DNA from 4 places in the Streptomyces sp. NPDC104761 genome. Region 2 is predicted to be linked to each of the others. Evidence: riboswitches for the same ligand, from Rfam matches in the RefSeq annotation. Region 2 holds a riboswitch; each other region holds the start of a gene.

Region 1 (7,272 bases), on a different contig from region 2:
TGATCGCCGCGCGCTGGATCGTGGAGGCGGCCAACATGCCCGTGCTCCCCGAGGCGGAGGAGCGGCTCACCGCGCGCGGGGTGACGGTGCTGCCGGACGTGGTGGTCAACTCGGGCACCAACGCCTGGTGGTGGTGGACCCTGTTCGGCGACATCGGTCCCGACGCCGACGAGGCGTTCGCCCACATCCGCCGCTCGATGCGGGCCCTGGTGGAGCTGATGCTGGACCGCGCGGCGGCCGACGGCACGACACCGCGGGCCGCGGCCCACGCCCTGGTGTCCGACCGGCTGCCGGTGATCGCGGAGCGGTTCGGCTGGTATCGGTGACGCGGCACGTCCTCAGCGGCGCCCGAGCGCAGCGGCGAGCAGCAGCGCGCCGGTGGCCGTGAGGCTGGTGGCCTGCCAGCCGAGCGCGTCGAGCAGGGGTGCGGCGACGGCCGAGCCCAGGGCGCCGACCGAGAAGTACACCACCAGGTGGACGCTGCTGAGGCTGCCCGAGCGGGCGGGGTCGAGGGCGATCACGCGGCTCTGGTTGGCGGCCTGCGCGGCGAAGCAGCCGGCGTCGAAGAGGGCGAGGCCGAGGGACGTGCGCCAGGGGGCGTCCAGGCCCGGGGCCAGCAGGGCGGTACCGGTCGCGGCGGTGGCCATCGAGATGCCGATCACCGCGCGCGGGCCGTACCGGTCGGTGAGGCGGCCGGTGAACGGGAGCGCGGCGAAGCCGAGCAGTCCGGCCAGGCTGTAGAGGCCGATGGCGGTCGGGCCGAGCGAGTGCGGCGGCTGGGCCAGGGCCAGGGTGAGGGCGATCCAGCAGAGGTTGAAGGCGAAGTACCAGAGCGCTCCGGTGGCCACCGCGCGGCGCAGTCCCGGCCGGTGCAGGAGCAGCGGCGGGAGGGCGGCCAGGGTGGCACGGTAGCCGCGCGAGGCGGGCGGCCGCTGCCGGGGCAGGAGCGTCGCGGCGGCGAGCGCGCCGAGCAGGGCGAGGGCGGCGAAGACGAGGAGCATCCGGCGCCAGCCGAAGGCGTCGGTGAGGGCGCCGCCCGCGAGCCGGCTGAGCAGGATGCCGGCCGACATGCCGGCGGCGACGAGGGCGACGCCGGTTCCGCCGCGGCCCGGCCGGGCATGGCGGCCGGCGATGTTGCCGGCCTGGGCGGCCACGCTCGCGGCGGCTCCGACGAGCAGATAGGCGGCCAGCAGCACGGACGCGTGGTGCGCGGTGGCGGCGAGCGCCAGGGCGGCGGCCAGGGCGGTGAGCTGTGCGGCGACCAGGCGGTTCGGGGCGAGGTGGTCGGTGAGCGGGAGCAGCAGGGCGAACCCGGTCATGCAGCCGGCGAGCGCGGCGGTGGGTACCAGGCCGATCGTGGAGAGCGGTACGTCCAGGTCGGTGGCGACCGCGGTGAGCGCGGGCTGCACGGCGTAGTTGTTCGCGATCGCCGTGCCGGCCGTGACCGCCAGCAGAAACGTGCCGCCGCGGGGCAGCGGTGGGCTCACGGCTGGGCGTCGCGGGTGAGGACGACGGCGTATCGGCATTCGGCGTCAGTGGTGTTGGCGAAGACGCGCTCGGCCGGTGCGCCGAGTTCGACGGTGTCGCCGGCCCCGAGTTCGTGGACCGTGTCGCCGTCGTGGAAGGTGAGCCGGCCGTCGAGGACCCAGACCAGCTGCCGTACGAAGGCGAAGGCCGCGGCCGGGTAGGGCACCCGGGCTCCGGCGGGCAGCCGGATCTCGGCGATCTCCGCCGGGAAACGCGGGCCGGTGATCTGGCGGCGCCGGTAGCCGGTGCCGGGGTCGCGCCACTCGGCGGCGTCGGCCGCGCGCCGTACCCCCGGGGTGTCGGCCACGGACTCCTGCGCGCCGTGCGCGCCTTCGGCGGGGGCCAGCAGCGAGGCGACGCCGATCTGGAAGGCGGCGGACAGCTTGCCGAGGACGACCGCGGTGGGGCTGCTCTCGCCGCGCTCGATCCGGCTGATCATCGCCGGGGAGACGCCGGAGGCGTCCGCGAGCTGCGCCAGTGTCCAGCGGCGGCGCTCCCGCTCGGTGCGGACCCGTGCGGCGATCTGCCGCACCAAGGGATCGGCGGAGGGTTCTACTATGTTGGACATGAATCCAATATACGAGAGAGGCCAGGTGGTGGTGCGCCCGGCCCGGCCCGCCGACGGGGAGGCCGTCCGCGCGATCCGCAACCACGCGATCGAGCACTCGACGGCGCTGTGGACCGAGACCCCGCAGTCCCCCGCACAGGGCGCGGCCTGGTTCGCGGCCCATCTGGAACGCGGCTCGGCGCTCGTGGCCGAGCCCGCCGACGCACCGGGCGAGGTGGCCGGGTTCGCGGTCTACGGACCGTGGCGCGCCCTGGACGGCTACCGGCACACGGTGGAGAACTCCGTGTACGTCCGTGAGGGCAGCCACGGGCTCGGCATCGGCTCCGCGCTGCTCGGCCCGCTCATCGCCTCGGCGCGCGAGGCCGGCCACCATGTGATGATCGCCGGCATCGAGTCCGGGAACGCCGCGTCGGTCCGGCTGCACGACCGGTTCGGCTTCGAGCACGTCGGCACGGTCCGGGAGGTGGGCACCAAGTTCGGCCGCTGGCTGGACCTGACGATCATGCGGCTGCCGCTGGCCTGAGACGGCAACGCGGGTGGCGGGCCGACCGATTAGGGTGACCGCGTGGCGAGAGTGCGGTTGAGCGTGGCCGAGCGGCGGGAGGAGCTGCTGCGGGCCGCCATCGGGCAGATCGAGGCGCGGGGCGTGGCGGCGGTGCGGATCGCCGATGTGGCCTCGGCCCTCGGGGTGAGCAACGCGCTGGTGCTGTACCACTTCTCGACGAAGGAGAAGCTGGTCGCGGCCGCCTTCACCTATGCCGCCGAGGACGACCTGGCGCATCTGCGCAAACTGCTGGGCCGCCGCACGTCGGCGCTGCGCCGGCTGCGGGCCGCGGTGCGCTGGTACGCGCCGACCGGCCAGGCCAAGGGCTGGCGGCTGTGGATCGAGGGCTGGGCGGTGGCGTTGCGGGAGCCCGCGCTGCGGGACGTCACCAAGGGACTGGACCAGCAGTGGAAGGCGGCCATCGCCGAGGTCATCGCCGAGGGGGTGGCGGCGGGTGAGTTCCGGTGCCCCGACCCCGCGGCGGCGGCGCTGCGGCTGACCGCGCTGCTCGACGGGCTCGCCGTCCAGCTGACCTCGTACCCCGGCGCCGTACCCCGGGCCAGGGCCCAGGCCTGGGCCGACGAGGCGCTGGCGCGCGAACTGGGGCTGCCCGAGCGGCAGTAAGGGGCGGCCCGCAGTGCGGCCACCCCCTACCCGCCCGCTCCGCCTCAGGCCACGGAAGCGATCCGCATCTTGATGTCGTCCGGGGAGAGCGCACCCTTGGCCGTCACGTGGTCGCCGGACGACTCGCCGCGCAGCCGGCGCCCGATCCAGGGGACCAGGTACTCGCGGGCCCAGTGCACGTCGTCGCGGCGGACCTCCAGGGTGCCGCGGGGCGGCAGCGGGGGCCATGCCTGGTCGGGGTCGGCCGGCACCTCGATGCCGAGCACCTGACCGGCGCGCAGCGCCACGCGCGTGTGCCCCTCGGGAGACAGGTGCAGGCGGTCGCCGTCCCAGGCCCGCCGGTCCTGCACGCTCTTGAGGGACCACAGGTCGAGGACCGGGCAGCCGTACCGGTCGGCGATGGCCCGGACATGTCCGTTGTATGTGGCGATCTTGCCGCGCAGGTGCTTCAGGACGGGCACGCCCCGGGTGTCGAAGCCGGTGGTCACGAGCACCGTGCCGACGGCCTCGGTCAGCCGGGCCACGGCCCGCTCGAACCGCTCGGCCACCTCGTCGGGGTCGGTGCCGGGGCGGATGATGTCGTTGCCGCCCGCGCAGAAGGAGACCAGGTCCGGGGCGAGTTCCAGGGCCTGCGGCACCTGGTCCGCCACGATCTGGTCGAGCAGTTTCCCGCGTACGGCGAGGTTGGTGTAGCTGAAGTCGCCCTCGGGCCGCCGGTCGGACAGCAGTACCGCGAACCGGTCGGCCCAGCCGACGAACGCCCCGTCGGGGCCGGGGTCTCCCACGCCCTCGGTGAAGCTGTCCCCCACCGCTGCGTACGACCCGATCACTGATGCATTGTCACTCTTCGAATCGTCTCCCACGTCGGGCCATGATTCACCTTCGGCTGTGACCTACGCGACCGTAATAAGGGGTTGACGCTCGGTGAGATAAGACACTGCTAAATACTTTGCCAATCTTGGAATAAGTCCCTGACCAGCGGTGTTGACGTCGATCCTGATTCCGGGACCGCGTGTGGGGCGGCCCCGGAATGCCGGAGGTCGGCGCCTGCAGGGTCAGCCGACGGTGACGCTCTTGGAGCGGAGGTAGGCGACCGGGTCCACGTCCGAGCCGTAGTCGGGGGTGGTGCGGATCTCGAAGTGGAGGTGCGGGCCGGTCACGTTGCCGGTCGCGCCGGAGAGGCCGATCTGCTGACCCGCGGTCACCGTCTGGCCGACCGAGACGGACAGGGCGGAGAGGTGGCCGAACTGCGCGTAGTAGCCGTCGGCGAGCCGGATGACGACCTGGTTGCCGTAGGCGCCGCCCCAGCCGGCCGTGACGACGGTACCGGCGCCGACGGCCTTGACCGGGGTGCCGGTCGGGACGACGAAGTCGACGCCCGTGTGGTAACCGCTGGACCACATGCTGCCGGCCACGTGGTAGCCGGTGCCGATGGTGCCACCGGCGACCGGGAGGGTGAAGCCGGCGACGGTCGTGGCCGCACCGCCCGCGATGTCCGAGGCGTCCGAGGACGAGGACGACGCCGAGGACGACGCCGAGGACGAGGCGGACGACCGCGGACTCCACTGCGCCTCGGGACGGGAGCCGGAGTCCGTCGGCGCGGCGTGCCGGCCGCCGAGGGTGAGCTTGAGGCCGGGGTGGATCAGCGAGGGATTGCCGCCCACTGCCTGCCGGTTGTCGGCGTAGAGCCGGTGCCAGCCACCGCGGACGTTCTGGTCACGGGCGATCTTCGAGAGGTAGTCGCCGGGCACCACCGTGTAGATCCGCCGCGCGGAATGCGCGGCGCCGGAATTCCGTGCGGGCGCCTCCTTCACCGCGGCCCTCTCGGCCACGGGAAGCGACTGGGCGGCCTTTCCGGAAAGGGACTGCGTGGTGGTCGCGTGGGCGCCGGTGGCCCCCATGAGCGGCAGGGCCAGCGCGGCGCCACCGGTTCCGGCGACGGCCATCGAACGGGTGAGACGCTGGGACTTGGGACGGCGGTGCTTACCCTTCGCGGGCATGGCGCATTCCTCTCCTGCGCCTGCGAGGTGAGCTGTCGGGTTCGGGCTGGAGCTGCCCGGCCACACCGGAGGAGGTGGCTGCACCCCGAGCCGTCCCGGGAACCGGAACAGGCGGTCATACCTGGTGGGTCCCCCGCTCCTGCCGGGCACGGGTGAGTGTGTGTGGGGACTCCGGGCGGCGGCAGGATTCGGCGTTCCGACCGGATGTGCGGCGAACGTAAGCGAGGGGGACGGACATGGACAAGCACCCGGTTCCGGCCGTCCGGTCCCGACGTGATCCATAAAGGGACGTTCCGGTCACCCTCCGTGAATTCCGGCCCCCGTCGGATTTCCAATTCGCTTGCGGAACATCAGGATTACGTGAGCATGACGCGCGACGGACGGTCACGAATATGACGCTCCTCACGCACGTCACACCACGTCCGCTTATTCCATGGCAAGTTATGACGAAGGCGCCAATTCGGGCAGATGCGTCAGACCCGGCGGAGCCGGAAGACCGCCGCATCCAGGTCACCCTTCAGCCCGGTACGCAGCCCGTGGTGCAACAGCACGGCACCTCGATGCACTTCGCCCGTTTCGCGGCATTCGTACGACGCGGTCGGGTCGAGCCCCTGCAGCCGCAGCGCCGGCGCCGGCTCGCCGTAGCTCTGCGCCTGCAGCCAGGCCAGGACGACGGTCTCGTCGCCGAGGGTGTACTGCACCGCGCTGAGCCCGCCGGCCGGTGGCCGCAGCCGGAACTGGTCGCCGCGCTGCACCTGGGGCCGGATCTCCTTGTAGAGTTCCACCCAGCGCCCGGCCTCGGCCAGCTCCTCCTCGGTCCACCGCGAGAGGTCGCCGCCGACCCCGAGCGCGCCGGCCATGGAGCTGACGAACCGGAAGCGCAGGCTGCTGATCCGGCCGTTGAGCTGGTGGTTCGGGCTGTCGGTGACCCAGGCCGACATGACCCGGGCGGGGTGGATCTGGCTGAAGCCGTGCTGGATGGCGAGCCGGTCCAGCGGGTCGGTGTTGTCGGAGGTCCACACCTCGTCGGTACGGCTCATGATCCCGAGGTCGATCCGCCCGCCACCGCCAGAGCAGGACTCGATGGCGACGTTCGGGTGGGCCGCGCGGATCCGGTCGAGCAGGGCGTACAGGCCGCGCACATGGTCGACCCACAGACGCTGCGGGTAGGGCTCGCCGGGCCAGCCCGCGTCCGTGAAGCAGCGGTTGAAGTCCCACTTGACGTAGTCGATCGGGGCACTGGACAGCAGGGCGTCGAGCTGCTCCCAGAGGTATTCCTGGACGTCCTCGCGGGCGAGGTTGAGGACGAGCTGGTTGCGGAGTTCCGTCCGCTTTCGTCCCTGCTGGTACTGGACCCAGTCGGGGTGGGCGCGGTACAGGTCGCTGTCCGGGTTGACCATCTCGGGCTCGACCCAGATGCCGAACTGCATGCCGAGGGCGTGCACGTAGTCGGCGAGGGGCTTGAGGCCCTTGGGGAAGCGGTCGGGGTTGGGCGTCCAGTCGCCGAGGCCGGCGCGGTCGCTGGTGCGGGCGCCGAACCAGCCGTCGTCGACCACGAACAGCTCGACGCCGATCGCGGCGGCCCGGCGGGCGAGGGTGGCCTGCTGCTCCTCGGAGATGTCGAAGGTGGTGGCCTCCCAGGAGTTGAACAGCACCGGCCGGTCCTGGTCGGCGTCCGGGATGACGTGCGCCCGCTGGTAGGCGTGCCAGGCGCGGCTCGCCCCGCCGAAGCCGCCGTCGGTCCACAGGCCGGCGAAGACCGGGCTGGTGTACGACTCGCCCTCGGCCAGCATCAGCAGGCCCGAGTCGTCGTAGCCGGCGCCGCCGGTGATCTGCACGCGCGCGTCGGGAAGTTGGGCGACCGCGATCCGCCAGGAGCCGGACCAGCCGAGGGCGCAGCCCCAGACCTCGCCGCGCTCCTCGGTGGCGTCGGTGTCGAGGGCGACCCAGGGCAGGTGCTGGTGGCCGGTGTGGCCGCGGCGGCTGCCGATGACCTTCTCGCCGTAGGT
Region 2 (7,272 bases):
GACCCGACCGCTGACCTCCCCGAGCCCCACCCGGCTGCCGCCCGGCCCCGGAGCCCAGGCCGACAGCGTCACCACGTCGCCGTCCTCCAGGTACGTCCGCTTTCCGTCCGGGAGTTCGAGGGGGTCGCGTCCGTTCCAGGTCAGCTCCAGCAGGGACCCGCGTTGCCCGGGCTCCGCGCCGCTCACCGTGCCGGAGCCGTACAGGTCGCCGGTGCGCAGGGAGGCGCCGTTGACCGTGAGGTGGGCGAGCTGCTGGGCGGCGGTCCAGTACATGGTGGAGAACGGCGGCTCGGACACCGTCTGCCCGTTGATGGCGATCGAGATCCGCAGGTCGTAGCCGGCGGGTTCCTCCATGGCGTCGTCGAGGTACGGCAGCAGCGGATGCGTCCGCGGCGGCGGGGTGACCCGTGCCTCCTCCAGCGCGTCGAGCGGGGTGATCCACGCCGAGACCGAGGTGGCGAACGACTTGCCGAGGAACGGGCCGAGCGGGACGTACTCCCAGGCCTGGATGTCCCGCGCCGACCAGTCGTTCAGCAGGCAGAGGCCGAACACGTGCTCCCTGAAGTCGGCCAGTGCCACGGGGCTGCCCTGTGGTGAAGGCGTGCCGACGACGAAGCCGACCTCGGCCTCGATGTCCAGCCGTACCGACGGGCCGAACACCGGTGCCGCGTCCGAGGGTGCCTTCCGCTGCCCCGAGGGCCGTACGACGTCCGTTCCGGACACCACGACCGTGCCTGCGCGGCCGTGGTAACCGATCGGCAGGTGCTTCCAGTTGGGGGTGAGCGGATCGGCGGCGTCGGGGCGGAAGATGCGGCCGGCGTTCCGGGCGTGGTTCTCGGAGGCGTAGAAGTCGACGTAGTCGGCGACCTCGAAGGGCAGATGCAGGGTCACCTCGGCCAGCGGGTGCAGGAGAGGGGCGAGCGTCTCCCGGTGCGCGGGCACGGTCACCCAGGCGGTCAGGGCGCGCCGCACGTCCGACCAGGCGGTGCGGCCGGCGGCCAGCAGCGGGTTGAGGGTCGGCCTGGCGAGCAGGGAGGCGTAGGGCGAGCCGAGGGCGAGGGCCGCGGCACCGGCGTCGAGGACGTGGTCGCCTAGGCGGACGCCGACCCTCCGGTCCGAGCTCTCGGAGGTCGAGAACACGCCATACGGAAGGTTGTTCGGGCCGAAGGGGTCACCCTCGGGGACCTCGAAGGGGGGCAAGGGGGGCATGGGGTGGCTGCCTCACTCTCATCCGTGCCGCGCGGGGAACGGCCATGTGGCGACGTCACTATGGCGTTGCGCGGCATTCCATGTGGTCGCGCCACACGTTACGGGTGAGTTGCCTGTCGTGACAGTGTCTAAAGAGTTCGCAATGTCCTAATAGGCCTTGTCGGAGTAGGCAATTCCGGCTTAGCGTCCTTTGGGGGACACGGACGGGGTGGGTCCGGTCCGTAGAGGGGGACACGTGGGGGGACCCGTGGCCAGGAATGCCGTCAGCGTGCCGTTCGAGGCGGACCGCGACGTGCCGGGCCTGATCGTCAAGTTCGGCGACTATCCGCTGCACCACGGCGGGGTCGGCGCGATTCGCAGCCTGGGCCGCCTGGGCGTTCCCATGTACGCGATCACGGAGGACGCGTACACGCCGGCGGCTTCGTCCCGCTATCTCAAACGGGCGTTCGTGTGGCCGACAACAGGCGCCGAGGAAGCGGACCGTCTCGTCGAGGGGTTGCTGCGCATCGGCCGCCGCATCGGCCGTCCGACCGTGCTGATCCCCACCGACGAGGAGGCCGCCGTCCTGATCGCCGAGCACCAGGACGCACTCGGCGACCGCTTCCTCTTCCCGCGCGTCGACCCGGAACTGCCCCGCCGGCTGGCGAGCAAGCAGGGCCTGCACGAACTGTGCGTGGAACACGGCATCCCGAGCCCGGCGGCCGCCTTTCCCGACTCGTACGACGAGATCGCCGACTTCGCGGAGAAGGCCCGCTTCCCGATCGTCGCCAAGAACCGTGAGGCGTTCGTCCGGCGCAAGCAGCCCGCCGTCAACGGAACGACGCGGATCGCCACCAGGGAGGGACTGCTCGCCCTCGCCCGTGACTGGGGCACCCATCCGGGTGTCATCCTCCAGGAGTACCTGCCGAGGGAGGAGGCCGAGGACTGGATCGTGCACGCCTACTTCGACGCCGACTCCACTCCACGCGCCCTGTTCACCGGGGTCAAGGTCCGTTCCTGGCCGCCGCACGCCGGCATGACCGCGAACGCGTACGTCGTCGACAACCCGGAACTCGCCGACCTCGCCGCGCGTTTCATCAAGCAGATCGGCTTCACCGGCATCATCGACCTCGACCTGCGCTTCGACCGGCGCGACGGGCAGTACAAGCTGCTCGACTTCAACCCGCGCATGGGCGCCCAGTTCCGGCTCTTCGAGAGCGAGCGAGGCGTGGACGTCGTCCGTGCCATGCACCTGGACCTGACCGGGCGCCGGGTTCCGGAGGGGGAACAGCGCACCGGCCACCGTTACGTGGTGGAGAACATCGACCTGCCCGCCCTCCTCGCCTACCGCCGCAGCGGCTACACGACACCGCACGCGCCGAAGCGGCCGAGCGGGACCGAGCTCGCCTGGCTGGCGGGTGACGACCCGCTGCCGTTCGTCACCCTGCTCGCCCGCTTCGTGCGTCCGGGCGCGAAGCACCTCTACCAGCTGTGGCGTACCAACCGCCGCAGCTCCAGCAACGCCGCGAAGCAGGCACCGTAGCTGCCGTGACCGGCGCCGACACCTCCGGCGGTCCCCCCGGTCCTCACCTGCCCCAACAGCTCGCGTGCGACGTCCGGTTCGACGGCGTCGCCGTCCCCGTCGAACCGGAGTCCGAGCCGTCGGACGTCCCCGACGCTCAGCGCATCGCCGGCCGGGTCCTCGGGGCAGGTGCCGAGCGTCTCGGAGAACACAACGGCCGCCACTGGCAAAGGCCCCATCACGGAGACGGCGGGCGCCACTTGAGGCCGAAACGCACGTGAGTCCCACGGCCGCGCTGTCCGTATTCTCTGATCATGGTCGCACCCTCCCCGTACTCACTGATCGCCACCGACCTGGACGGCACGCTGCTGCGCGGCGACGACACCCTGTCGGAACGGTCGCTCGCCGCGCTCGGACAGGCCCGCCGGGCCGGTGCCCAGCACCTCGTGGTGACCGGCCGTCCGGCCCCGAGAGTGCGCCCGCTCCTCGACGACCTCGGCTGCACGGGACTCGCGGTCTGCGGCCAGGGCGCGCAGGTGTACGACGCCGGCGCGCACCGCCTGCTGTGGTCGGTCACCCTGGACCGGGAACTGGCGGAGACCGCACTCGGCAAGATCGAGGCCGAGGTCGGCCAGGTGTACGCGGCGGTCGACCAGGACGGTGTGGACGGGCTCACGCTCATCGAGCCGGGCTATCTGATGCCCCATCCCACGCTGCCCGCGCTGCGCGTCGCCCGGCGCGACGACCTGTGGTGCGCGCCGATCAGCAAGGTGCTGCTGCGCCACCACACCCTGTCCGACGACGAACTGGCGACGACCGCCCGCTCGGTCGTCGGATCGCTGGCGACGGTCACGATGTCCGGGCCGGGCACCGTCGAACTGCAGCCGTGCGGGGTGACCAAGGCGACCGGGCTCGCGCTGGCCGCCGACCGGCTGGGGCTGAGCGCCGGACGGGCCATCGCCTTCGGCGACATGCCCAACGACATCCCGATGTTCGCGTGGGCGGCCCACGGGGTGGCGATGGCCAACGCCCATCCCGAACTCAGGGCGATGGCCGACGAGATCACCACGTCGAACGAGGACGACGGCATCGCCGTCGTCCTCGAAAGACTCTTCGACTGACGCGCGGCGTCGGTCGGGTCAGTACGCGCCGTTGACGTTGTCGATCGAGCCGTACCGTGCGGCGGCGTAGTTGCAGGCGGCGGTGATGTTCGCGACCGGGTCGTAGATGTCGAACGACGTGCCGTCCACGTGGTAGGCCTTGAACGTCGGGTCGATGACCTGGAGCAGGCCCTTGGACGGGATGCCCTTCGCCGCGTTGGAGTCCCAGAGGTTGATGGCCCGCGGGTTGCCGGAGGACTCCCGCATCAGGTTGCGGTAGATGCCGTTGTAGGTGCCAGGGATGTTCTTCTCGTGCATGATCGCGAGCGACTCGCGGATCCAGCCGTCGAGGTTGTTCGGGTACCCGGCGAGGGTCGTGGAGGCCGTTGTGGTGGAGGAGCCGGCGGCGGACGCGGTCGTCGCCCCGATGAGCGGGAGAGCGAGGACGGCGGCACCGGTGCCGACGACGGCGAGCGTGCGGGCGATGCGGTTACGGCGGGGACGGCGGTGCTGGGCGGCAGCAGGCATGGCGAGGTTCCTCTCCGTCGCCTGCGAGGTGAGCTGTCGGGTTCGGGCCCGGGGAGTGCCCGGCCGCACCGCCCGAAGGCGATACGACTTCACCCCTAGCCGTTCCGGAACGACGTCTGTTCTGTGACGTCGGCCGCCCGGTCCGGCGACTTACCTGGGTCCCCCGCTCCTGCCGTGCGAATGATCTCGTCGATGGGTCATTACGGGCGGCGGCAGGATTCGGCGTCCGCCCGGCGAGCCGGAACGTATGCGACAGCACATGTCCGGAACAAGAGCCTGATGCGCACAACGTGCCGATTAGCCTTGATCCGCGCCGTATGGACCGCTTGATCCTTTGCGACTGCCAACCCTCAACTGGCTTACAGGGAAAGGAAAGGAGGGTTGCCTTGCGCGCCCTGCGGCATTTAGGTGCACGTGACCTACTTCACGAATTCGCAATAGCGGCAAATCGGGCATTCGAGACTGATGGAATCCGCCTTTTCCTGGTTCGGCGGAATAGTGCCCGGCTCGTATTCGTTGGGATTCCACTCCGGAGTGTCCCTGTGTGGATGATTAGCGAGATTAGTCCGAATTGAGGCGCTCCATGAACTTCAGGCCGATTCTGGTCGGATCAGGGGAGTGGGCGGGTGCCGCCGGTCGGACTCAACGCCGCAGGTGAGGCTGCTGGTTGGCGGTCCGGGTACGGAGTGCGTGCCGAGGGTCGGCGTGCGTACGCGTGATTCTCGTCACGTCGGGGGAAGGGTGCCGGGGGATCGGGATCGTCGGTGTGAGGGCCCGTCGTGAAGGCGGAACCTCCTCTGCGGTGTGAGTCGTTGACATGACGGGAGTCTGGGCGGGGACCCGGGCGTGAGATGTCCCTGCGGGCCGGCCGGGGGAGCCTGCGGGCCACCGCGTGCGCGCGTGGGGGTGTTGTTCCGTCGGCCGACGGGACGGCGGTCGGGGAGGTGCGCATCACGGTCAGGGAGGTGCGCATCCAGGAGTCGCAGGCCGAGGGGCGTGGGTCGACGGAACGTGGAGGTCGCCGTGCGTGGTCCCGTGGAGGAAGGGTGTGCGGACGGGGGTGGAATGCCGCCGTTCGTGCATCGGGTGTCCTCGTCGGCCTGGCAGGGTGGGGGAGAGGGGTACGCCCGGGCAGGTGACGCCCGCCGGGGGGAGTGGGGCGGGTTCCGGGCGGCGGCCGTCCGGAGGGTTCGTTGCCGGACGGATCCGGGGCGTCACCCGGGACCCGGGCCCGGCGTGGAGGCCGGTGCGGGACACGGCCTGGGCCTCGGTTCGGGACAACTGACCGCACTTCCTGTTAAGTCAGTAGATGTCATGTCGTATCAGCTGATCAAAAACATAACGGTCGTGATCCGATAGCGCCCGGGGTGTAACCGTGGGCGCTATCGGTGATCGAAACCTGACCGGATACGCTGACTTGAGTGATGGCAGCGACCTATCGACAAACCGTGTAATCGCCAGTAGACACCAGCAGACAGGAGACCCCTCGTGACCGTCGTCGGGCCGTTCGGGCTGAGCGTGCGGGACCAGGCTCTGGAAGCCGATGTCCAGGCCGGATTGACGGCTGTCGAGGAAGGCTTGCTAGACGCCACCAAGAGCGAGGTCCCGTTCATCACGGAGGCCGCCCAGCATCTCGTGCGGGCCGGGGGGAAGCGGTTCCGTCCGCTGCTGGTGATGCTCGCCGCGCAGTTCGGCGACCCGTACGCGCCCGGTGTCGTGCCGTCGGCCGTCGTCGTCGAGCTCACCCACCTGGCCACGCTGTACCACGACGACGTGATGGACGAGGCCGCCGTACGCCGCGGTGTCGACAGTGCCAACACCCGCTGGGGCAATTCGCTCGCTGTCCTCACCGGCGACTTCCTCTTCGCCCGCGCCTCCCAGATCCTTGCCGACCTCGGTCCCGAGGCGGTCCGGGTCCAGGCCCTCGCGTTCGAACGGCTGGTGACCGGTCAGATCCTGGAGACGGCCGGCCCGTCGGACGGCCGTGACCCGGTCGAGCACTACCTCGACGTGCTCAGCGGCAAGACCGGCTCGCTGGTCGCGGTCTCCTGCCGCTTCGGCGCGATGCTGTCCGGTGCCGACGAGACGGTCGTCGACGTCCTCACCCAGTACGGCGAACGGCTCGGCGTCGCCTTCCAGCTCGCCGACGACGTCCTGGACATCGCCTCCGACTCGCGCGAGTCCGGGAAGACCCCGGGGACGGACCTCCGCGAGGGCGTGCCCACGCTTCCGGTGCTGCGGCTGCGGGAGCGGGCGGCCCGGCTGGGGCTGGCCGAGGACATCGCCCTGTGCGAGCTGCTGGACTCCGACCTCACGGACGACGCGCGGCACGCGGAGGCCCTGACGGCGCTGCGGGCGCATCCGGCGCTGGAGCAGGCCCGCCGGGACGCGGTCCGGTACGCGGAGGAGGCGCGGGCCGCGCTGAGTCCGCTCCCGGAATGCGACGCGAAGACGGCGCTCGTGGAGCTGTGCGACGCGGTGGTGCACCGAGCCGGATAGGCCTTCGGCGACTGCGCTCCGGGTGCCGTCGTCGGCGTCCCCCGTCGGGGGACTATGTGTTCGTACGGCACTGAGCGGAGCGGACACGGCGCGTGGACCGGCCGGACACGGACCGTCGGCCGGCCGGACACGGACCGTGACAGGAGGCCTCTTCGCTGTACGACCCCTACGGGTCGGAGACGGCGCCTCCACCCTTGTGTCATACCGCAGGTGTACGCGGAGTTGGCTCCGTGGTCTGACGCTTACCCGCCCCCGATTTGGTGAGATGGAAGCCACGGAAATCACCACCACTCACCGATTCGGGTGAGAATGGCGGCTCAGGGTGGGACACGTGCGAGGACGGCCGCCGCCGACGACGGAGGTAAGGCACACATGGCACCGTACGAATCCGACGACAGCACGGGGGCCGCGCAGGCCGGCGACGAGCCGCGCGAC
Region 3 (7,272 bases), 210 kb from region 2:
GTCCAGGCCGAGATCGGCCAGACCGAGCAGACCGGCGTCGAGGTGGTCGGCGAGGCGGCCGACGTCGACCAGGCGGTCTCGGTGATCACCGCGACCCGGCCCGAGGTGGTCCTCCTGGACGTGCACCTGCCGGGTGGCGGCGGGGTCGAAGTGCTGCGCCGGTGCGCCCCGTTGACGGCGGACGCCGCGCGGCCGGTGCGTTTCCTCGCGCTGTCCGTGTCGGACGCGGCCGAGGACGTGATCGGCGTGATCCGGGGCGGCGCCCGGGGCTACGTCACCAAGACCATCACCGGCACCGACCTGGTCGACTCGATCTTCCGGGTTCAGGAGGGCGACGCCGTCTTCTCGCCGCGGCTCGCCGGGTTCGTCCTGGACGCCTTCGCCTCCACCGACGCGCCGCCGGTCGACGAGGACCTCGACCGTCTCACCCAGCGCGAGCGCGAGGTCCTGCGCCTCATCGCCCGCGGCTACGCGTACAAGGAGATCGCCAAGCAGCTGTTCATCTCCGTCAAGACGGTCGAGTCCCATGTGTCGGCGGTGCTGCGGAAGCTGCAGCTGTCGAACCGGCACGAGCTGACCCGCTGGGCGACGGCGCGCCGCCTGGTCTGAGGCCCGTGCCCGGCCGCTCAGACGACCCGTGTCGCGCCCGCGAACGGCATCTCGTCGATCGGGGCGATCCGTACCGGCGCCGAGGGGTTGGGCGCGTGGATCATCTGGCCGTTGCCGATGTAGATGCCGACGTGGCTGATGCCCGAGTAGAAGAACACCAGGTCGCCCGGCTGGAGTTCGGAGCGGGAGACGCGGCGGCCGGCGTCGATCTGGGCGTAGGTGGTGCGGGGGATGGAAACTCCGGCGGAGCGGTAGGCGGCCTGGGCGAGTCCCGAGCAGTCGAAGGCGTCGGGGCCGGTCGCGCCCCAGACGTAGGGGCTGCCGAGCTTCGAGTAGGCGTAGGCGACGGCGGCCGCGGCGCGCGAGTCGGTGGCGGCGACGCTGCCGGCGGTCAGCGGGGTGCGGGCGTCCGCCGCGGAGCGTGAGGCGCGTCCGGTGCCGTCGTCCGCCGTGACCGCCGACCGCTGCTGCGGTGACAGCCGGTCCAGCAGCTGTCGTGCCTCGTCCAGTTTGCCGTTGACGGCGGACTTCTCCCGCTTCAGCTCGGCCTGCCGGGACCGCAGTGCCGCCAGCTCGACATGTGCCGCGCCCCGCAACTGCTCGATGCCCCGTAGCTGTTGCCGTACCCGTGTCACCGCACCGGCCTGCCGGTCGCCGGCCCGCTCGGCGATGGCCGCGTCGTCCAGGTACTGGTCGGGATCGCTGGACAGCGCCAGCTGCCAGGCCGGATCGATGCCGCCGTCGCGGTACTGCGCGGCCGCCACGAGACCGAGCGCGTCCCGGGCGGAGTTGAGCTTCTGCTGCGCGCGGGCGGTCTCGTCCTGCAGCGACCGCAGCCGCCGCTGGGCCGCGTCGGCCTTGTCCTTCGCCCCGTCGTACTTCTGGGTGGCCTCCTCGGCCTCCTGGTACAGCTGGTCCACCCTGGCCTTCACCTGGGCCGGTGTCAGCTGCGGCTCGGCGTTTCCGGTCCCTTCGAAGGCCGTCGCGGTGGCCGCGCCCGCCAGGGCGAGGGTGACGGCCGTGCGGGCCGTGTTTCCGCCGAGCGAGCGCTGTCGGGGCTTGCGGTGCGCTGCCACCTGGAGTGTCCCGTCCTTTCGTACGACCGCCGTCTCGTCCGCAGGCACGCCAGGGGGAGCGTCCGTACGGCCGCGGGGGATGCGGATTGCGCCTCCGGCGGCGGCCCCGCACAGGGGAGCGGGCCGCCGCCGGATCTTCTCGGCGGTGGTGCCCGACTGCCGCCCCTGGCCCGGGCGGCGGTGGGGAGTCGGTCACCTGGGGGAGGAGGCTAGGCCCGGGTGTGTCGGCCTGGTAACGCGATGCGCGGAATTGGCGTGACCGGATCGTTACCCGACGGTATGTGAGCGGGATTCGGGTGTGGAGTCGTCGGCTTCTCGGGGCGGGATGACCGAAGCGGCGGTTCCGGGGCTGACGGGGGAGCCGGGGTGCTATGGCGTGCATATATGCGGGGTGGTGAGCGCCGGGGGAGGGGCCGGTGGCAGGTGCCCCGTACGGCCCTGATTAGGCTCCGGGGCCATGGACGTACTCATCCATCTCTTCGTCGGCCTGCACATCATCGGCATCGCCGCGCTCCTCGGCGGCTTCCTCACCCAGATGAAGGCGATGGGCCAGGGCACGGCCCGGTTCGTCCCCGGGATGCTGCACGGCGCGTTCACCATGCTCGCGACCGGCGTGATCCTGGTCGGCCTCAACGAGGCCGACGACCACCACGTCAACACGATCAAGATCGGCGTGAAGCTCGCCCTGCTGATCGTGATCCTCGGGCTCGTCTACGTGAAACGGGACGACGAGAAGGTCGAGAAGGGCGCCTTCGGCCTGGTCGGCCTGCTCACGATGGCGAACATCTTCATCGCCGTCCTGTGGACCTGAGCCTCCGGCGCCGTGCCGCGGACCTGATCCCCGGCACCCTCACCGGGCCTTCCTGAGAGCGGTACGGGCGGCCGCCACCGCACCGGCCGCCGCCGCACCGGCCGCCACGGCCGGCCAGGCCGCCACCGTGACGCACACCAGCACCCGCCCCGGCCACTCCAGCCACGCGCCGCCGACGGCGGCCGCGACCGACAGCCTCGTCGTCGCCGTCATCCCCGCATGATGCCGGTGGCCATCACGGCGGCCCCGGCCGCCGGTGGACGCTGCGCCCGCCGGGCGCGGAGGGGTGAGATGCCGGACATGTCCCTGATGCTGGGGAGAGCCGGTCGCGGTAGTCGCAGGGCATGCGCGCGTGCCGACGAAAAGCGCGCCCCGTCGCGCGGACCGTGCGGTCGCGGCGGACAGGAGCGCCGACGGGCGTCGGCGGGCGGGTGGGGATGCGTGGCGGCAGGCGGGCGCCGTGGCGCGTGCGGGCCGGCGGAGGGAAGCGGGTGGGGGCGCCCGAGAGGTGACGGGCGCCCCGCGGGGTCAGGCCGGGCGCACCACGCTGTGGATGATCGACTCGCCGCCGTAGTAGATCGACTCCTCGCGGACGTAGGCGCCGGGCTTCGGGGCGTGGATCATCATGCCGTTGCCGAGGTAGATGCCGACGTGGCTGACGTCGTCGTAGAAGAAGACCAGATCGCCGGGGAGGGCGTCGGCGAGGGAGACGGTGGTGCCGGCGTTCACCTGGTCGTAGGTGGTGCGCGGCAGGGAGACGCCCGCGGCCTTCCAGGCGGCCTGGGAGAGCCCCGAGCAGTCGTAGGAGCCGGGTCCGGTGGCACCCCAGACGTACGGCTTGCCGATCTGCGCGCGGGCGAAGGCGATCGCCTTGGCGGCCTTCGTGGCGTAGGCGGAGTCCGGGCCGGAGTCCGAACCCGATCCGGAAGCGGAGCCGCCCGGCGCCGAGGACGCCGCGGACGACGAGGCCTCCCGGTCGGCAGCGGCGGCCTGCTGCTGCGCCAGCTCCGCCGCCTTGCGGGCCGCCTCCTCCTGCTGCCGCTTCTCGATCGCCGCCAGCCGGGCCTTCTCCGTGGCCGTCAGCTGCGACAGCAGCTCCCGCGCGGAGGCCAGCTTCGTCTGCACGGTGGCCTTGGCGGTCCTGAGGTCGTCCTGTGTCCCGGTGAGCGACTCGAGGCTCCGGGTGGTCTCCTGCCGCTTCTTCATGGTCGCGGACTGCTCGGTGACGTAGTCGTCGACCGCGCTCTTCTGGCGCGAGGTCAGGCGGCTCATCAGCTGGTCCTGGTCGAAGTAGCCCTGGGGGCTGTCCGCGAGCAGGAAGGTCGCGGTGTCGGGAACGCTCGCGCCGGTGCGGTACTGGGCCGCGGCGAACGAACCCAGTTCCTCACGCGCCCTGTTGAGCCGTTCGGTGCGTCTGGCGACGTCGTCGAGCAGGGCGTCGACCTGCTTGCGCTGTCTGCCGGTGCGCTCCTTGGCCGCGTTGTACTTCTCGGTCGCCGACTCCGCCTGCCGGTAGAGGGCGTCGACCTTCTTCTCGACCTCCTCCAGGCTCGGCTTGCCGTCCTCGGAGGGCGCGGCCTCGGCCGACTGGGAGAACAGGGCCATGGAGGTGAGGGCCGCGGTGGCCAGCGCGGGGGTGCGTATGCCTGCCGCGCGCGCTCCTGACGGCCGGGACTTGCGGTGCGACGCCAACGGGGGCGACTCCTTCCGGTGTTCCGCCTACCGAGTTAGCTGTCGGGTTCGGGCGGGTGGTTCGGAAGGGTTGCCCTACGGCCCGTCCCCCGGAGGGGAGTCGGGACCGATTCACCCCGGGATCGGTGTGGGTCCCCGGCTCCGGACGCGCGGTGGCGCCCCGGACTCGGCGGAGGCCGTGCGGCCCGGCGACGTTCGCCGGTGGGGGTCGTGCGGCCTGCCCGGCACGCTAGCCAACTCGTGTGGTCTCTGTGAAGTTTGATGTGCGATATGCCCGATACATTTTCGTGACCTTGGCGTTGCGCTCGTTCAGGCGGGGCGATCGGGGAGGTTATGGGCGACTTGCCCGGATGGGTCCAAAGGTTCCGGCGGGAGGTATACAAAGGTCCGGGGTGGGGGTCGGCGGCTGCGGGACGCGCGTCGACCTGCTGTGACGGAGGGGATCCGTTCGGTCACGTTGGCGACTTTTCGGGGTGGCGGCCGGTTGTCGGTGGGGCGCCCTAGACTCGGAGAGCGATGAGCAGCCTCTTTGACGACAGCTTCCTGGCGAGCCTCCAGGCCCCCCGCGGCCACGACGAGGAACCTCCGCCGCCGCCCGAGGACGAACACGCTCCGGAGTCGGTTCCGGACGATCTGTTCGGCGGGAAGTTCGACGTGCCCCCGGACCGGGACGCCTACTACCGCGACGGTGCCGCCCGCCCCGCCCTGGACCCGGCCGCGCTCCTGGAGGGGCTGAACGACAACCAGCGGGCCGCCGTCGTGCACGCCGGCTCCCCGCTGCTCATCGTGGCCGGCGCCGGTTCCGGCAAGACGCGCGTGCTCACCCACCGCATCGCGCACCTGCTCGGCGCGCGCCAGGTGCACCCGGGCCAGATCCTCGCGATCACGTTCACCAACAAGGCCGCGGGCGAGATGAAGGAGCGCGTCGAGCACCTCGTCGGCCCGCGCGCGAACGCGATGTGGGTGATGACCTTCCACAGCGCCTGCGTGCGGATCCTGCGCCGGGAGAGCAAGAAGCTCGGCTTCACCTCCTCCTTCTCGATCTACGACGCCGCCGACTCCAAGCGCCTGATGGCCCTGGTCTGCCGTGACCTGGACCTCGACCCCAAGCGCTACCCGCCGAAGTCCTTCAGCGCCCAGGTCAGCAACCTGAAGAACGAGCTGGTCGACGAGGAGGACTTCGCCGCCAGGGCCACCGACGGTTTCGAGAAGACCCTCGCCCAGGCCTACGCCCTCTACCAGTCGCGGCTGCGCGAGGCGAACGCCCTCGACTTCGACGACCTGATCATGACGACGGTCAACCTGCTGCGCGCCTTCCCGGACGTCGCCGAGCACTACCGCCGCCGCTTCCGGCACGTCCTGGTCGACGAGTACCAGGACACCAACCACGCCCAGTACGCCCTCGTGCGCGAGCTGGTCGGCACCGGCGCACACGAGGAGGACACCCCGCCCGGCGAGCACGACCTGCCCCCCGCCGAGCTCTGCGTCGTCGGTGACGCCGACCAGTCGATCTACGCCTTCCGGGGCGCCACGATCCGCAACATCCTCCAGTTCGAGGAGGACTACCCGAACGCGACGACGATCCTCCTGGAGCAGAACTACCGCTCCACCCAGACGATCCTCTCCGCCGCCAACGCGGTCATCGAGCGCAACGAGTCCCGCCGCCCGAAGAACCTGTGGACCAACGCGGGCGCGGGCGCGCAGATCACCGGCTACGTCGCCGACACCGAACACGACGAGGCGCAGTTCGTCGCCGAGGAGATAGACCGTCTGACGGACGCGGGCGAGGCCAAGGCCGGCGATGTCGCCGTCTTCTACCGCACCAACGCGCAGTCCCGTGTCTTCGAGGAGATCTTCATCCGGGTCGGCCTGCCCTACAAGGTGGTCGGCGGCGTCCGCTTCTACGAGCGCAAGGAGGTCCGGGACGTCCTGGCGTACCTGCGGGTGCTGGCCAACCCGGAGGACTCCGTCCCGCTCCGGCGCATCCTCAACGTCCCCAAGCGCGGCATCGGCGACCGCGCGGAGGCGATGATCGACGCCCTCGCGCAGCGCGAGAAGATCAGCTTCCCGCAGGCGCTCAAGCGGGTCGACGAGGCGTACGGCATGGCCGCGCGGTCGGCGAACGCGGTCAAGCGGTTCAACACGCTGATGGAGGACCTCCGTACGGTCGTGGAGTCCGGCGCCGGACCCGCCACAGTCCTGGAGGCGATCTACGAACGCACCGGATACCTGGCCGAGTTGCAGAACTCCACGGACCCGCAGGACGAGACCCGTATCGAGAACCTCCAGGAACTCGCCTCCGTGGCCCTGGAGTTCGAGCAGGAGTCCGGCGAGGGCGAGCAGTCCGGCGGCCTCGCCGACTTCCTGGAGCGGGTGGCCCTGGTCGCCGACTCCGATCAGATCCCCGACGAGGACGAGAACGGCGACGGCGTCATCACCCTGATGACCCTGCACACCGCCAAGGGCCTCGAGTTCCCGGTGGTGTTCCTGACCGGCATGGAGGACGGCGTCTTCCCGCACATGCGCGCCCTCGGCCAGACCAAGGAGCTGGAGGAGGAACGGCGGCTCGCCTACGTCGGCATCACGCGCGCGCGGGAGCGGCTGTACCTCACGCGGTCGGCGATGCGCAGCGCCTGGGGCCAGCCGTCGTACAACCCGCCCTCGCGTTTCCTGGAGGAGATCCCAGGCGCGTATCTGGAGTGGAAGCGCACCGGGGCGATGGCGCCGGTCTCCACCGGACCCGCGGCGGGTGTGGCGGCCTCGCTCTCCTCGACCCGCTCGCGCTCCTCGGCGTCGGGCGCGTCCGGCTTCGCCACCCGGCGGACCTCGGAGAAGCCGGTGGTCTCGCTGGCGGTCGGCGACCGCGTCACCCACGACCAGTTCGGCCTCGGCACGGTCGTCGCGGTGAAGGGCACGGGCGGCAACGCGGAGGCGACGATCGACTTCGGCGACGCCAAGCCGAAGCGGCTGCTGCTGCGGTACGCGCCGGTGGAGAAGCTCTGACCCGGACGGTGTGGGCCCCGCCGCGGCGGGGCCCTGCGGTACCGGCCGGTCAGGTCGGGTCGAGTCCGTGGCTGCGCAGCC
Region 4 (7,272 bases), on a different contig from region 2:
CGGCTGATGGTCGAGGGCGGCGGCACCGTGCACACCCAGCTTCTCAAGGAGGGCCTGGCCGACGAGCTCCAGCTGGTGCTCGCGCCCCTCTTCGTCGGCGACCCGAAGGCGCCGCGCCTCTTCGGTCCCGGCGGGTACCAGGCCGGACGGCTGCGGCTCCTGGAGACCCGCCGTATCGAGGACGTCGTGCTCATGCGCTACGAGCCCACGGCCCCCGGCACCGGCGGGTCGGCGTCCGCCGCGGACCGGCACTGGCTGCGGCTCGCCTGTGAACTGGCGGCCGAGTGCCCGCCCTCGCGGACCGCGTTCAGCGTGGGCGCGGTGGTCGTCGCGGCGGACGGCACGGAACTGGCCCGCGGCCACTCCCGCGAGGTCGGCGACCCCGTGGTCCACGCGGAGGAGGCGGCCCTGGCCAAGATCCCCGCGGACGATCCCCGGCTGGCCGCGGCCACCGTCTACACCAGCCTCGAACCCTGCACCCACCGCGCCTCCCGCCCGCACCCCTGCGCCGAGCTGATCCTCAGGGCCGGGGTACGGCGGGTGGTGACGGCATGGCGCGAGCCGGACACGTTCGTGGCGGCGGCCGACGGGACGGGGACGCTGCGGGAGGCGGGGGTGGAGGTGCTGGTGCTGGGGGAGTACGAGGGACTGGCGAAGGCGCCGAACGGGCATCTCGCCGGCTGACCGAGCGGGGCCGGACCCCTCCGGTCCTGGCCTGATCCCGGGCCCGCCGCTTCGGCGTGCACGGACCCGCTCCTGCGCGTGAGTCTTAACCCGTGTGACTCCGCCTCTTCGGATGGCGTATGCTGGTGTCACCGACGCGGGGTGGAGCAGCTCGGTAGCTCGCTGGGCTCATAACCCAGAGGTCGCAGGTTCAAATCCTGTCCCCGCTACTGAAACCCAGGGCCGGAATCCGAGATTCGAGGATTCCGGCCCTGAGTCATATCCGGGCACGTGTTCCCCGTCACACACTTCCGGACTCATCCGCCCGGCCCACACCGTTCGCACCACCCGCTCACAGCCGCAAACCTGGACGGACAGGCAGCGAAGACACCGGACGCATCGAACACGGCGAGCGCATCGAACGCGGCGAGCGCATCGAACGCGGCGAGCACCTCGCACACGGCGAGCGCATCGAGGACATGGGACGGCAGGGGGGCGCGTGGTGGGCCGTGCAGAGGCGGAGCAGGGCGGTCCGGCGTCCGCCCGCATCCTCGCCCGCTTCCTGCCCGCGCTGCTGATCTGCGCCGGTGTCTGTTACGACCTCCTCACCCCCCCGCCCTTCACCGCGGTCCCCTTCTTCACGGCCGCCCCGCTGATCGCCGCGCCCCTCTCCTCGCTGCGCACCACCCTCCTCACCGGCCTGGCCGCGCTCCTGGCCGCCTACGCCGTGCACGCGCGGTTCGCCCTTCTCCCGTACGCCGACGCCGGCACCGAGATCCTCACGGTGGCCACCGTCGCCGTCCTCGCCGTCGGCATCAACCGGATCGTCCGACGCGGCGACCAGCGCCTCGCCTCCGCCCGCGAGGTCGCCGAGGCCGCCCAGCGGGCCGTGCTGCCCGAGCCCGCCGAGCGGATCGGCGGCTTCGAGATCGCCGCCCGCTACGAGGCGGCCCAGGAGGGGACCTTCATCGGCGGCGACCTGTACGCCGTCCAGGACACCCCGTACGGCGTGCGGCTGGTCGTCGGCGACGTCCGCGGCAAGGGGATGGGCGCGGTCGCCGCCGTCGCCGTGGTCATCGGCGCCTTCCGGGAGGCCGCCGAGCAGGAGGCCACGCTGGAGGCGGTGGCCGGCCGGCTGGAGCGGGCGCTGGCGCGCGAGGGCGTCCGGCGCGGCGGCGTCGACGCCCAGGAGGGGTTCACCACCGCCGTCCTTGCCGAACTCCCGCACGGCGACGGCACGCTGCGGCTCGTCAACCGCGGTCATCCGCCGCCCCTGCTGCTGCACGACGACGGCGAGGTGCGCCCGGTGCGGGTGCCGGAGGCCGCGCTGCCGCTCGGGATGGGCGAGCTGGGGGCGTGGCCCGACCGGGCGGCCGAGCACGTGTTCCCGAGCGGCGCCACGCTGCTGCTGCACACCGACGGCCTCTCCGAGGCGCGGGACGCGCACGGCCGGTTCTACGACCCGCAGCGGCGGCTGACCGGCCGTACCGCCACCGCCCCCGGCGCCCTGGTGGCCCGGCTCGCGGCCGAGGTGCGCCGGCACACCGGCGGCGGCATGACGGACGACATGGCGCTGCTCGCCGTACGACGGCCCTGAACGGTGGGGCGGTCACGTTCGGTGTCCGAGCAAGCGCCCTGCGCATAACAACTGAGTCGCCATCAAAACCTGTGTGACTCCTGAGCTGAGCGGCGCGCACCGTCGACTCGACCGATTTTGACCGGTCGCGGCAGGTAAGTCCAAGCTTTGAAAGCTTAATGATCAAGACGAACTGCTTGGAATCTGGTAGCCGGGTCTATTAACGTTCGATAACGCAGCGCGGTCGTCCCAGCCGTCACCCGCGACGGCTCCGTGCGCACGCGCCGAATCCCGCAAGGGAACCGGGGAACCACCACCTTGGGGTGAATCGCACGGCTACCGCCGGTAGGAAACGGCCGGTATACGCGCGTAGGAGACCTTCCCGCTCCGAACCCGTCAGCTAACCCGGTAGGCGGCGGAAGGAAAGGAGTGCGCCCGCGTGGCGTCCAACCCGCCTGCTCCGGCAGCCCCGTTCGTGCCCAGCCAGCGCCGGCCCGAGACCTTCGCCTACGGCGACTACCGCGCCGACGAGGGCCCCTTCGAGGAGTGGAACCCCACCGAGGAGTCCCTCTCCGCGGCCCGCGGCCGGCACCGGGTCGCCAAGCAGAAGGGCGGCGGGCTTGCCCGCAGCTCCACGGTTCTCGGCGTCGGCGTCATAGCCGCCGTCGGCGCGGGCGGCATGGCCAGCGCCAACACGGGCAAGCCGCCGGTCTCCATCTCGCTGCCCGACCTGCCCTCCTCGGTCGACGCCCTGCTCGGCGAGGACACCGGCCACCAGGCCACCCAGACCGCGCTCAGCAGCGTCACCACGACGACCGCCACCGACGCGGACTCCTCCTCGTCCGACGCCGGCGAGGCGCTGCGCAGCCGGATCATCGCCCAGGCCGCGCAGCAGCAGAACCAGCTCGACACCAAGGCCAGTGCCAAGGCCGTCGCCGCCGCCGACAAGGCGATCGCGGACGCCGAGGCCAAGGCGGAGAAGGCGGCCGCCGCCAAGGCAGCCGACGCCAAGGAGAAGGCCGAGGCCTCCGCGAAGCAGAAGGCCGAGCAGGCCCGCCTCGCCGCGCTCGCCAAGCAGTACACGCTGCCCGTCGTCTCGTACACGATCACCGGCACCTTCGGCCAGGCCGGCTCCATGTGGGCCTCCGGCTACCACACCGGCCTCGACTTCGCCGCGCCCACCGGCACGCTGATCAAGGCCGTGCACAGCGGCACGGTCACCGAGGCGGGCTGGGCCGGCTCCTACGGCTACCGCACGATCATCACCCTCGACGACGGCACCGAGCTGTGGTTCTGCCACCAGTCCTCGATCGGCGTCAAGGTCGGCCAGAAGGTCGCCACCGGCGACGTCATCGGCCGCGTGGGCGCCACCGGCAACGTGACCGGCCCGCACCTCCACCTGGAGGTCCACCCGAACGGCCAGGCCACCGCCATCGACCCCATGACCTGGCTGCGCGGCAAGGGCCTCAACCCCTGACCTCGACCCGGAGCGCACCGACCGGCTCCCGGCGGCCCTGACGACACCCCCCGGCGTCAGGGCCACCAGTCTTCCGAACCGCGGATTCCGCTTTTACGAGAACTTCGTACTCGACGGGATGGGCCCCCGGGCGGCCCGTGTTGAAGTGGAGCATGACTGCTCTTCGCAAACTCGGCTCCTCCGACCTCGAGGTCTTCCCGCTCGCCCTCGGCGGCAACGTCTTCGGCTGGACCGCCGACGAGGCCACCTCCTTCGCCGTCCTCGACGCGTACACGGCCGCGGGCGGCAACTTCGTCGACACCGCCGACTCGTACACGGCGTGGATCGAGGGCAACAAGGGCGGCGAGTCCGAGACCATCATCGGGAAGTGGGTGAAGGCGCGCGGCAACCGCGATGACGTCGTCATCGCGACGAAGGTCAGCCAGCACCCCGAGTACCAGGGCCTGTCCGCCGCCAACATCAAGGCCGCCGCCGACGCGTCCCTGCGGCGTCTCGGCACCGACCGGATCGACCTGTACTACACGCACTTCGACAAGCCCGAGATCCCGGTCGAGGAGATCATCGGCGCGCTGGACGAGCTGGTGCGGGCGGGCAAGGTCCGGCACATCGCCGCGTCCAACATCACGCCGGAACGGCTCCAGGAGTCCCTGGACTTCTCCGACCGCGAGGGCCTCGCCCGGTACGTGGCTCTCCAGCCCCACTACAACCTGGTCTCCCGCGACACCTACGAGGGCCCCCTCCAGGACCTGGCCTCCCGCACCGGCCTCGCGGCCGTCCCCTACTTCTCGCTGGCCGCCGGCTTCCTCACCGGCAAGTACCGCCCCGGTACGACGGTCGACAGCGCGCGAGCGGGCCGGGCCGCCCAGTACGCCGAGTCGGAGCGCGGCCAGAAGGTGCTGGCGGCCCTGGACGAGGTCGCCGCGGCCCACGAGGCCCCGATCCCCACGGTCGCCCTGGCCTGGCTGGCGGCCCAGCCCACCATCACGGCCCCGATCGCCTCGGCCCGCACGCTGGAGCAACTCCCGCCGCTGCTGGGCGTCGCCGACCTGACCCTGACGTCCGAGGAACTGACAAAGCTGACAACGGCTTCCGCCTGAGGGCCTGAGGGCCTGAGGGCCCGAGAGCCCGGCCGCTCCCACTCCTTTCGGTGCACGCTTTCCGCCGCAACGGTGCTCGGCCGCGACGGTCGAAGTCGGTGTTGCCGGGCCGGCCGGTACCCGCCGGTGGGAGCACCGGCCCGTCGCCGAGTACAGCGCCGTCGTGGCCGGTCGCGCCGTTCTTTCCCAGACCTTCGGCTGGGGGTGTCCCAGCCGAAGGCCCGGCCGGGGGCTGCCCCCAGCCTTCGGCCGGGAGTACCCCTCAGCCCCCGGGGGGTGTAGTTCGGCTCGTATGTGTGTCCGCCGCAACGGTGCTCAGCCCGCGCGGCGCATTCCGGCGGTGCCGGGCCGTCCGCAGTCTCGAAGCACTAACTCCGGTACGGGTTGTAGGCCGGATACGGCACCGCCGTCCCGTAAGCCGGCGGCGCGTAAGCGGCGTTCCCCGGCCGCCACCCGCCCGGCGCGGCCGTCCGGGCGGCGTACTCCAGGGCCGGCCGCACCAGCTCCCGCTGGCTCCACAGCTCCGTCAGCAACTCCCGCTCACGCGCCACGAAGTAGGCCCCCGCCCGGCCCCGCCGCCCCCGGCGCCGCAGCAGCGCCAGCGTGGTCGCGTGCCCCTCGTACTCGGCGACCGCCCGTCCCGCCGCCTTCCCGAAGTGGTACGCGGCATACTCCCGGGCCATCTGCCGCGCCCGCATCGACCCGAGTACGAACGGTTCCGCCGGGCCCAGCCACCCCGCGTAGACGTACGCCGGCAGCTCCTCCCGTACGGCCCGCAGCTCCCGCTGCCGCGTCCAGACGGCCAGCCAGGTCAGCAGCCCGAACGCCGGCACCATGAACATGCCGTACACGGCGAAGAACCCGTACTGCCCGAAGGTGGACGACCCGTTCCAGAAGGCGTGCATGCTCATGGCGAGCAGCAGCCCGGCCACCGGCACCAGCGCCCGTCGCGCCCGTTGCCGCTCCCCGGAGAGCGCGGCGATGCCGAAGCCGATGCCGGTGAGGACGGTGAAGAGCGGATGCGCGAACGGCGACAGCACGATCCGCACGAAGAACGTCGCGGCGGTGACGGAGGCGATCCCGCTGTCCCCGGTCAGCTGGTCGGTCCCGAAGGCCGTGCCGAGGTAGAGGATGTTCTCGGTGAACGCGAAGCCGGTGGCGGTGACCCCGGCTATCACCACCCCGTCGACGATCCCGGTGAAGTCCCGTCGGCGGAACAGGAACACGAGGAGGACGGCCGCCGCCTTCGCCGACTCCTCGACGACCGGCGCTATCAGGGTCGCCCCGAGCGTGTCCGCGCTGCTCGGGTCCGCGGTGGCCGTCGCTATCCACCTGGTCGCGAAACTGTTGGCGACGATGGCTATCAGCGCGGCCGCGCAGGCGCCCCAGGCGAAGGCGAACAGCAGGTTCCGCCAGGGGCCCGGCTGCACCCGGTCCAGCCACCGGAACGCGCCCACGAGGAGCGGCACGGGCAGCACGGCGAGCCCGAGCCCGACGAGGAAGCCCTCCGTCCCGGTCTGCTCCCGCACCAGCGCGAGGATCACGAGCCCGGAGAGGGCCAGCAGTGTGCTCAGCGCCCCGTACCGCACCCAGCGCCGCTGCCACCAGTGGGGATGCCGCAGACCGTGCCCGGCGGGGTCCGGCGCATACGGCGGCTGCGGCGGCTGCGGCGGTTGTGGTGAGTACTGCGGGTACGGCGGCGGGAAGGTGGCCACGGCATCGACCCTAACGAGGTGACTCCTGACGGTGCTGCTCGCTCTGCGGCACCCGGTGCTGTACGCAACGGAAGAGCAGATCGTTCACCACATGTCCCTTGTCCAGTCCCTGACCCTCGAAACGGGTCAGCGGCCTGTGCGCCGGACGTGGCGCGAAACCGCCCTCGGCCTGCGTGTTCTCGAACTCGGGGTGGGCGTCGAGCACTTCGAGCATCTGCTCGGCGTACGGCTCCCAGTCGGTCGCGCAGTGCACGATCGCCCCGGGCCGCAGCCGGGTCGCGGCGAGGTCGAGGAACTCGGGCTGGATCAGCCGCCGCTTGTGGTGCCGCTTCTTCGGCCAGGGGTCCGGGAAGTAGACGCGCAGCCCGTCCAGCGAGTCGGGCGTGAGCATCTCCCGGAGCAGGATGATCGCGTCGCCGTTGCCGACGCGGACGTTGGACAGCCCGTTCTGGTCGGCGAGGTTGAGCAGGTTCCCCTGTCCTGGCGTGTGCACGTCCACCGCGAGGATGTTGACGCCCGGCTCCTCGGCGGCCATCTGCGCGGTCGCCTCGCCCATCCCGAACCCGATCTCCAGCACCACCGCGCCGTCGTTGCCGAACAGCTCGCCGAGGTCGATGACCCGCTGCCCGTCGATGTCCAGGCCCCACTTGGGCCAGAGCCGCTGCAGCGCGTCGGCCTGCCCGGCGGTGACCCGGCTGCGGCGCGGCTGGAAGCTGCGGATGCGCCGCTCGAAGTGGGATCCGG

What was found. Region 2 has a riboswitch for cyclic di-AMP ahead of ACZ63F_RS16845 (transglycosylase SLT domain-containing protein). Riboswitches for the same ligand answer to the same signal wherever they lie in the genome.
Region 1: another riboswitch for cyclic di-AMP. It lies ahead of ACZ63F_RS31560 (M23 family metallopeptidase); the one in region 2 lies ahead of ACZ63F_RS16845 (transglycosylase SLT domain-containing protein).
Region 3: another riboswitch for cyclic di-AMP. It lies ahead of ACZ63F_RS15895 (C40 family peptidase); the one in region 2 lies ahead of ACZ63F_RS16845 (transglycosylase SLT domain-containing protein).
Region 4: another riboswitch for cyclic di-AMP. It lies ahead of ACZ63F_RS42285 (M23 family metallopeptidase); the one in region 2 lies ahead of ACZ63F_RS16845 (transglycosylase SLT domain-containing protein).

Annotation. Positions count from the first base shown of each region.
Region 1 covers NZ_JBVJNZ010000013.1:234,782-242,053, reverse strand. The annotation lists gene ACZ63F_RS31590 (glutamate dehydrogenase) at 1-326, shown strand, start outside; gene ACZ63F_RS31585 (MFS transporter) at 339-1,487, opposite strand; gene ACZ63F_RS31580 (helix-turn-helix domain-containing protein) at 1,484-2,095, opposite strand; gene ACZ63F_RS31575 (GNAT family N-acetyltransferase) at 2,094-2,618, shown strand; gene ACZ63F_RS31570 (TetR/AcrR family transcriptional regulator) at 2,661-3,263, shown strand; gene ACZ63F_RS31565 (SGNH/GDSL hydrolase family protein) at 3,308-4,093, opposite strand; gene ACZ63F_RS31560 (M23 family metallopeptidase) at 4,319-5,263, opposite strand; cyclic di-AMP (ydaO/yuaA leader) riboswitch at 5,268-5,428, opposite strand; gene ACZ63F_RS31555 (alpha-galactosidase) at 5,737-7,272, opposite strand, start outside.
Region 2 covers NZ_JBVJNZ010000005.1:301,060-308,331, reverse strand. The annotation lists gene fahA (fumarylacetoacetase) at 1-1,200, opposite strand, end outside; gene ACZ63F_RS16860 (carboxylate--amine ligase) at 1,478-2,731, shown strand; gene ACZ63F_RS16855 (hypothetical protein) at 2,671-2,934, opposite strand; gene ACZ63F_RS16850 (HAD family hydrolase) at 3,025-3,831, shown strand; gene ACZ63F_RS16845 (transglycosylase SLT domain-containing protein) at 3,850-4,338, opposite strand; cyclic di-AMP (ydaO/yuaA leader) riboswitch at 4,342-4,540, opposite strand; gene ACZ63F_RS16840 (polyprenyl synthetase family protein) at 5,827-6,837, shown strand; gene ACZ63F_RS16835 (LolA family protein) at 7,210-7,272, shown strand, end outside.
Region 3 covers NZ_JBVJNZ010000005.1:94,927-102,198, reverse strand. The annotation lists gene ACZ63F_RS15915 (LuxR C-terminal-related transcriptional regulator) at 1-609, shown strand, start outside; gene ACZ63F_RS15910 (C40 family peptidase) at 627-1,685, opposite strand; gene ACZ63F_RS15905 (hypothetical protein) at 2,143-2,496, shown strand; gene ACZ63F_RS15900 (hypothetical protein) at 2,536-2,709, opposite strand; gene ACZ63F_RS15895 (C40 family peptidase) at 3,025-4,188, opposite strand; cyclic di-AMP (ydaO/yuaA leader) riboswitch at 4,197-4,370, opposite strand; gene pcrA (DNA helicase PcrA) at 4,705-7,191, shown strand; gene ACZ63F_RS15885 (M23 family metallopeptidase) at 7,241-7,272, opposite strand, start outside.
Region 4 covers NZ_JBVJNZ010000033.1:11,618-18,889, forward strand. The annotation lists gene ACZ63F_RS42270 (dihydrofolate reductase family protein) at 1-684, shown strand, start outside; tRNA gene ACZ63F_RS42275 (tRNA-Met) at 820-893, shown strand; gene ACZ63F_RS42280 (PP2C family protein-serine/threonine phosphatase) at 1,163-2,260, shown strand; cyclic di-AMP (ydaO/yuaA leader) riboswitch at 2,512-2,669, shown strand; gene ACZ63F_RS42285 (M23 family metallopeptidase) at 2,679-3,716, shown strand; gene ACZ63F_RS42290 (aldo/keto reductase) at 3,869-4,813, shown strand; gene ACZ63F_RS42295 (PrsW family intramembrane metalloprotease) at 5,182-6,528, opposite strand; gene trmB (tRNA (guanosine(46)-N7)-methyltransferase TrmB) at 6,539-7,272, opposite strand, start outside.